Regions from separate parts of the Alcanivorax sp. UBA3183 genome, predicted to be linked through region 1. Evidence: predicted binding sites of a transcription regulator. Region 1 holds the regulator's gene; the other holds the start of a gene.
The links. Region 1 encodes PhoB, which activates phosphate uptake and scavenging genes when phosphate is short. Its sites were predicted from a motif close to TGTCATANNNNTGTCANA; they were not measured.
Positions count from the first base shown of each region.

Region 2: B3Q33_RS11935 (phosphatase PAP2 family protein) is a predicted target of PhoB. The motif match lies at 2,713-2,730, and genes of this name have one in related genera.

Region 1 is NZ_DEXN01000046.1:4-3,313, forward strand. It holds gene phoR (phosphate regulon sensor histidine kinase PhoR) at 29-1,339, opposite strand; gene phoB (phosphate regulon transcriptional regulator PhoB) at 1,451-2,155, opposite strand; gene ubiA (4-hydroxybenzoate octaprenyltransferase) at 2,413-3,285, opposite strand.
Region 2 is NZ_DEXN01000039.1:2,356-7,452, reverse strand. It holds gene argC (N-acetyl-gamma-glutamyl-phosphate reductase) at 1-1,002, shown strand, start outside; gene B3Q33_RS11950 (DUF6776 family protein) at 1,004-1,729, shown strand; gene B3Q33_RS11945 (bactofilin family protein) at 1,739-2,203, shown strand; gene erpA (iron-sulfur cluster insertion protein ErpA) at 2,295-2,633, shown strand; gene B3Q33_RS11935 (phosphatase PAP2 family protein) at 2,828-3,307, shown strand; gene B3Q33_RS11930 (anhydro-N-acetylmuramic acid kinase) at 3,490-4,590, opposite strand; gene B3Q33_RS11925 (OapA family protein) at 4,580-5,097, opposite strand, start outside.

The sequences.
Region 1 (3,310 bases):
CCTCAAGCGGCGCTCCTACGCTGGCTTTTTACCCCGCCACCGCCGTGGGTTTACTCACCAACCGATCCGCCGGGAAATGACAGGTAAAGACGCTGCCCTTGCCCAGTTCGCTCTTGATTTCCAGTTTGCCGTTGTGGCGGATCATCACGTGCTTGACGATGGCCAGGCCCAGACCGGTGCCGCCGGTCTCGGTGACGCGGCTGTTATCCGGGCGATAGAAGCGTTCGGTGAGGCGCGGAATGTGGGCCGGATCAATGCCGACGCCGTTGTCGCTCACTGCCAGATGCGCGCCGCGTTCATCCTGCCACCAGCGAATCTGGATCTGGCCACCGGCGGGAGTGTATTTCACCGCATTGGTGATCAGGTTGCCGAACGCGCTTTCCAGCTCTGCCGGGTTGGCGATCAGGCGGGCCTCTTCGGTCACGTCCAGCTCGATGCTGTGGGCCTTGTCGGCGCTGAGTGCGAGGGCATTTTCGCGCATGCGTTTGAGCATGCCGTGGACCGGTACCGCCTGGCTCAGGTTGTCCGCGTCGGTGCCTTCCAGTCGGGCCAACAACAGCAGATCCGAGACCAGAGCTTCCATGCGGTTGGACTGGTTGTCCATCTGGGTGAGCGCCCGGCGCAGGCGCGACTGTTCTTCCGGTACGGTATCAAGCAGGGTTTCAAGGTAACCCTTGAGCACGGTCAGCGGGGTTTTCAGTTCGTGGCTCACGTTGGCCACGAAATCCTTGCGCATCTGTTCCAGGTGATGGAGCCGGGTCACGTCCCGGGCCATCATCAACTGTTCGCCCACACCAAACTCGGTGACGCGAAATTGCAGGATGCGGTTGTCGTCTACCGGCGAGGGAATTTCCAGGGCGTCACGAAAATCTCCCTGGCTAAGGTATTCGGTAAATTTCGGATGGCGGATCAGGTTGGTGAGCGGTTGGCCCAGGTCCTGGCGGGCATTGAAACCCATATAGTGTTCTGCGGCCTGGTTCCAGTACTCCAGGTAGCCGTGTTGATCGATGAGGATGACCACATCTTCCAGGGCATTCACCGATTGTTGGGCGCGGTGAATGATGCCTTGCAGGTTTTCCTGGGCGCGGCGTTCTTTCTGGAAAAGGTGTTCAAGGCGAGTGTAGAACTCGCCCCACAGGCCGGTGCTGTCCGGTGGCTCGGTATGGTCATCGCGCACCAGCCAGCTGTACAGGCCAAACAACTGCCGGGTGCTCCAGATGATATAGCCCAGCATGCCTGCCAGCAGTGGCCAGATGTTGCCCACCGCTAACGCCGCCAGAGCGGCCAGCAGTAACAGGCCGACAATGCGATTTACTTCCTTGGCCAGACTGGCTTTCATGATCTCGCTTCCACCGCCCCGTTGCGGCTACGTGGGTGCATTAATCGTAACCGACTCGCATTGCACCACCTCTTCTGATTGCGCGCAATGCGTAGCGCAAACCGGATCGGTTCAGCCTGCCTTGGCGGATTTTACTGAAAAACGGTAGCCGGTGCCGCGTACCGTCTGGATAAAACGGTCGTAGCCGAAGGGGGCCAGGGCCTTGCGCAGGCGACGGATATGCACATCGATGGTGCGGTCTTCCACATACACGTTGGCGCCCCACACCTGATCCAGTAACTGGGTGCGCGAGTAGGCCCGTTCCTGGTGGCTCATGAAGAATTCCAGCAGACGGTATTCCGTCGGGCCCATGTCCACGGGCTCGTCGTCGGCGCTGATGCGGTGGCTGACCGGATCCAGGCAGAGACCTTCCACTTCAATGGCCTTGTCCGCCGCCGTGCTGGAAGCCCGGCGCAGTACCGCCTTGATGCGGGAAATCAGCTCGCGGGTGGAAAATGGCTTGGTGATGTAGTCGTCGGCGCCCACATCCAGGCCCTGGATCTTGTTGTCCTCTTCGCTCTTGGCGGTGAGCATGATGATGGGGATCTCGTTGGTGGTCTCATCACGCTTGAGGCGGCGGGCCAGCTCAATGCCGGTGATCGACGGCAGCATCCAGTCCAGCAGCACCAGATCCGGGCGTTCATCGACAATAATTTCGTGGCCGCGCTGGGCATTTTCTGCCTCCAGCACATCAAAATCAGCCAGCTCCAAGGCAACGGCCACCATTTCCCGAATAGCGGGCTCGTCGTCAACAATCAAAATACGGTTACGGGACATGGCTTTCCTTCCTTGCCTGTCTATCTATGTTGCCCTATTAGATTGCTTTTTTGTGACATCCGTATGACAAGTTGGGCGGATTTTTGGGGGAAAAGCAAGAGGCGAGCTATAACACCAATTCAGGGCATGTGCCGATGGATGGATACGGCACTTCGCGCTGCTGAGGAAAAACAGAAAAAATCTCAGCGCGGGTCATCACGGCTAACGAGTGGCATTACCCTATGTCGCGTTGCAACTTGAAGCTTGTAGCTTGCCACTCAAAGATACTGGAAATATAACCCGACAAACACGCACGCTCCGGCCCAGTGGTTATTGAGAAAAGCGTGGAAGCTGGGCCAGCGTTCCCGGTAGCGGATCAGACTGTGCTGGAACAGGAAGCTCAGGGTCATGCCGCCCAGGCCCACGTACCAGGGCCAAGAGAAGTCCAGCCGTTGTCCCACCATGATCAGCGCCAGCAGAGTCAGACCCTGGAGGATGGCGATCATCAGCCGGTCCGCATCGCCGAACAGGATGGCGGTGCTCTTGATGCCCAGTTTCAGGTCGTCTTCCCGGTCGCACATGGCGTATTCGGTGTCGTAGGCCACAGTCCACACCAGGTTGGCCACATACAATAGCCAGGCGATTTCCGGCACTGCCCCGGTTTCGGCGGCAAATGCCATGGGGATGGCCCAGCTGAAGGCGGCGCCCAGAAACAGTTGCGGCATGAAGGTGAAGCGTTTGGTGAAGGGGTAAAGAACAGCAAGCCCGAGGCCACCGAAGGACAACCAGAAGGTCAGCTCGTTGAGGAACAGCACCAGCACAAAGGCCAGCAGCCCCAGTCCACAGAACAGGGCCAGGGCTTTCTTGGCGCTGATGGCACCGGTGGCCAGTGGACGACCTTTGGTGCGTTCCACGTCACCATCGAAATCCCGGTCGGCAAAGTCGTTAATCACGCAGCCGGCGGCACGCATGATGATCACCCCGAGAATGAAGATCAGCACGGTTTTCAGGCTCGGCGTGCCATTACCGGCAATCCACACCGCCCACAGGGTGGGCCACAGCAGCAGCAGCGTACCGATGGGGCGATCCAGTCGCATCAGCTGTATATAGGGCCAGGCTTGGGGGTAGCGCTGTTCAACGAAGGCAAACATGGGACATCCGGTTGTCAGGGGCGGG
Region 2 (5,097 bases), on a different contig from region 1:
GGAGTGGAGTTGTTGCGCCTGCTGGTCAACCACCCCCATGTGGCTCTCGATGTGATTACCTCTCGGGGGGAAGCCGGCACCGCGGTGGCGGACCTGTTCCCTTCCCTGCGGGGACGCACCGACCTGGTCTTTAGCGAGCCGGACGTGAAGCGGCTGGCTTCCTGCGACGTGGTGTTCTTCGCCACCCCCCATAATGTGGCCATGCGCATGATGCCGGAGCTGATGGATGCCGGGGTGCGCGTGGTGGATCTGTCTGCGGATTTCCGGCTGCGTGACCATGAATTGTGGAGCGACTGGTACGGCGAACCGCACGCGTGCCCGGAATTGCTGGCGGACGCGGTGTACGGCCTGCCGGAAGTGAACCGGGAAAAACTGCGTAATGCGCGACTGGTGGCCTGTGCCGGCTGCTACCCCACTGCCATCCAGCTTGGCTACCTGCCGTTGCTGGAGAACGGCTGGATCAAGCCGGAGCAACTGATTGCCAACGCGGCCAGTGGGGCCAGTGGCGGCGGCAAGGGTGCCAAGGTGCCGATGCTGCTGGCGGAAGCCGGCGAGAGCTACAAGGCCTATGGCGCCAGTGGTCACCGTCACCTGCCAGAAATCGAACAAGGTTTGGCGGATATCGCCGGCGGGCCTGTCAGAGCCACCTTTGTGCCACACCTGATTCCCATGATTCGCGGTATTCACGCCACCCTCTATGGGCAGCTCAACGACCAATCGCCGTCCCTGGAAGAGATCCAGGCGGCCTACGAGGCTCGTTACGCCAATGAGCCCTTTGTGGATGTGATGCCGTTGGGTAGCCACCCGGAGACCCGTTTCGTGAAAGGCGCCAACACCTGCCGGATTGCCTTGCACCAGCCCCGGGGCGAGAACGTGATTGTAGTACTGTCGGTGATCGACAATTTGGTCAAGGGTGCCTCCGGGCAGGCGGTGCAAGCCATGAATATTATGTTCGGGCTGGATGAAGGGGCGGGACTCGCAGTCGTTCCGCTGATGCCCTGATATGGCGCGCAAACCGAAAAGTCGGGCAGGCATTGATGATGTGATGTTGATGCCGGTGAGCCCGTCCCGGCAGAAAAAGCGTCGCCGGCTATGGACGGTGGGTTTGCTGGTTCTTGCCGTAGTGCTGTTTGCCGGCGGTTTCTGGACCGGTAGCAGTGGCGCCCTGGATACGTCCGCGGCCAATCAGCGACTGCGCAGCGATCTGAAGAGCACCAAGCGTGAGTTGGAAGCGGCCCGCAATGAGCTGGCTCTGTACCGCACCGATACCGAAGTTACCCGGGAGGCTCGGGAAACCCTGCGCCAGGAGATAAAATCCCTGCGTGATCAGGCTGCCGAGCTGGAAGAGGCGGTGGTGTTTTACAAGAGCGTCATGGCCCCGGGCGCCAGCGAAGGGCTGCAGATTGAAAAAATGGTGCTGCAGCCGGATGATGAAAACGGCTTTTACCGTTACCGGGTGGTGCTGGTGCAGGCAGGAGATAATCGCAATTATCTGTCCGGCGACATCAGTCTCACCCTGCGTGGCAGTCGCGAGGGGGAGTCTTTTTCCCGGAATGGAACCGACTGGCTGGAAGATGGCAGTGAGACGCGCTTCCGGTTTCGTTACTTTCAGGAGCTGAGTGGCCGCTTTCAGGTACCGGAAGGGGTGGAGCTGGAAGCCGTGGACGTAGAAGCTGAGAGCGGCGGCAGAAACCGTTACCAGATACAAAAAACCGTAAAATGGCAGTAGGAGAGACCCGTGCTTGGCCGAGACAAGAAATCCGCAACAGGTAGTACATCCGGTTCGTCCCAGGATTATCGTAACCACACCCTGGTCGCGCCCAGCGCCACGGTTCGGGGCGATATCGAATTCACTGGTGGCCTGCACGTGCAAGGCACCGTGGAAGGCAATATCAGTGTGGGCAAGGACGGTGGCCGTCTGATTATTGGTGAGACCGGGGTGGTCAAAGGGGAGATTCAGGTGCCCAATGTCATCATCAACGGTCGTGTGGAAGGGGATGTGCACGCCACCGAGAATCTGGAGCTGGCCGAGAAAGCCGCCGTGGAAGGGAATGTCTATTACCTGATGATCGAAATGGTCATGGGGGCCCGGGTAAACGGCAAGCTGGTGCGGCTGGACGATGAGCGTCGCAACCTGCCGGCACCGGATGCCACTGACAAGAATGCCGGCAAGACCGCGACCAAGGCCGCGGCAGCTGAATAATTCTTGACTGTTTTAGTCGGGTACTGGAACATAATCAGCCCGTAGGCCTTTCCGGCCACGGGCCAATCCGCCATCCGTTGCTAGCGAGAGTATGACCGAAACCGCCCCAATCTCATTCACCGATGCCGCCGCCGCCAAGGTCAAGGAACTGCGTGACGACGAAGGCAATCCGCAACTCAAGCTGCGCGTGTATATCACGGGGGGAGGCTGTGCCGGTTTTTCCTACGGCTTCACCTTTGATGAGGCGGTCAACGACGACGACACCATTGTTGAAAAGGAAGGCGTTACCCTGCTGGTCGATGCCATGAGCATCCAGTATCTGGATGGTTCCCAGGTTGACTACGAGAAGGGGCTGATGGGCTCGCGCTTTGTGGTCAGCAACCCCAATGCGGCCACTACCTGCGGTTGCGGGTCTTCCTTCTCCGTCTGACGCCGGACCTTCTCGCTCGCCCTAGTACACAACAGGCCCGTCCTCCAGCATGATGGGTCTTGCTTGTTGCATCTCCTGCTGTCACAAAACCTTCACCGTTTGATCAACTTTCCGTCGTTTTCGTGGGTGACACTGTCCCCATGATGACTACGAAACCCACATTTCAAAGAATGACCGCCGCGGATACCCGTGCCATGTGCTGGTTGCTTCAGCAGCCCCAGGCCGCCCGTCGTGCCCGCATGGCCCGCCTGGTGTCCCGGCTCGGTGATGGGCCCTTCTATGTGGCCCTGACACTGCTGATCTGGTGGATGGATCGGCAGGGGGGCAGCGAGTTTGCCCTTACCGCCATGGCCGCCTACGCGCTGGAAGTGCCGCTGTTCGTGCTGCTGAAACACCTGATCAAACGACCACGACCAGCGGATGCGCTGGAAAGCCTGTCTGCCTTTATCCAGCCGGCAGACCGCTTTAGCTTTCCCTCCGGCCATACCGCCGCTGCCTTTGTGATGGCATCCCTGCTCTGCGTATTCTATCCGCCGGTGATGCTGCTGGCCCTGGGTCTGGCGGTGATGGTGGGGCTGTCACGGGTGCTGCTGGGCGTGCACTACCCCAGCGATATTCTCGCCGGCGCCACCCTGGGTGTCAGCTGTGCCATGCTTGCGCTCTGGCTGGTTTAGTTCTCCCTCCTCTCGACGATCCTCTTCCGCCCTGGCCATAGGTCCGCACATTTTTCTATACCTCCCCGTAGGAGCGGCGTTTGAGCCGCGAACCTGCTTGCGATAAAGGCCGAATGGTTCGCGGCTCAAGCGCCGCTCCTACGGGGGGTATGGCGAGGTAATGAGCGGCTGCTCTTCGCCTTTCAGGGCAGGGTGACCTGGCCCAGAATGGTTTCCCTGGACGCCCCGGTAACCACCGGCGCATTCCCGCACTGTCCTTCCAGCCGTGCCCATGCCAGCCAGGCAAAGGCGGCGGCTTCTACCCAGTCCGGGTGCAGGCCTTCGCTTTCGGTGCTGATCACCGGAATTTCCAGATGGTGCTGTAGCCGTGCCAGCAGGTGGTGGTTGTGGGCGCCGCCGCCGCACACCAGCAGTTGCTGTGGGGCGAAATCCGCCAGCGCGTCGCTGATGCTGCGGGCGGTCAGCTCGGCCAGGGTGGCCTGAACCTGTTGAGGTTCACTGTGGCCTGGCAGGTGTGGTTTCAGCCAATCGGCATGGAAAAGCTCGCGGCCGGTGCTCTTGGGGGGTGGCAGCCGGAAGTAGGGATCATCCAGCAGCTGTGCCAGTAGCCTCGGGTCTGGCTCGCCGCCAGCGGCCCAGTCACCGTTGCGGTCGAAGGGTTGCTGGCGGTGCTGCCGGATCCAGAGATCCATCAGTACATTGCCTGGGCCGGTATCGAAACCGCCCAGCAGGGTGTTGCCGTCCAGCAGGGTCACGTTGGCCATGCCGCCGATGTTGGCAATGGCGCGGCGCTGGCCGGGTCGGGCAAACAGTTGTTGGTGGAAGGGCGGGACCAGGGGTGCACCCTGGCCGCCCAGTGCCATGTCCTTGTTGCGGAAATTGCTCACCACGGTGATGCCGGTTTCCACTGCCAGGGTATCCGGGCAGCCCAGCTGCAGACTGAAGCCGTTTTCGCCGGGCCGGTGGCGAACTGTCTGGCCGTGGCAGCCAATGGCGCGGATCTGCTGTGGCTTCAGGCCGGTCTGTTCCAGCAGGGTCTGGCAGGCCTGTGCATAGCATAGGGAGAGTTGGCGACTGACGGCGCCGGCCCGGTCAATTTCGTTGTCGCCGGGCTGGCAGAGGGCCAGCACCGCGTCTTGCAGAGGATCGGGCAGCGGCTGGTTGAGGGTGGTCTGCAGGGAGAAATGTCCGTCACCGATCCGGGTCAGCACCGCGTCGATGCCATCCACGCTGGTGCCGGTCATCAGACCAATCAGGTAATCGCCGCGGGCCTCAGAGGACATCGCTGCTGGCCAGGGTTGAGGCCTCGGCGAACAGGGTCATCTGGGCCTTGAGGCGATTGGCGGCAATCAGGAACTCCGAACGCTCATTGTCGTTGATGCCCCGCGCCTTGGGCAGGGGCACGGTGAGTGGATTGCGGTGAGAGCCGTTAATGCGGAATTCGTAATGGAGGTGCGGCCCGGTGGCGAGGCCGGAGGCGCCCACATAGCCAATGGTCTGGCTCTGTTTGACCCGTTTTCCTACGCGGATGCCCCTGGCGAAGCCGCGCATGTGTGCGTAGAGGGTGGTGTAGATCTGGCCGTGTTTGAGGATGATCACGTTGCCGTAGCCGCCCTTTACCCCGGCAAAGATCACCTTGCCGTCGCCGGCGGCCTTGATCGGGGTGCCGGACGGGGCTGCATAGTCGATGCCCTTGTGGGCGCGAATCCGGTTGAGTACCGGGTGTTTGCGGCTCAGGTTGAAGCGGGAACTGATTCGGGAGAAAGCTACCGGGGTGCGGATGAACTCCT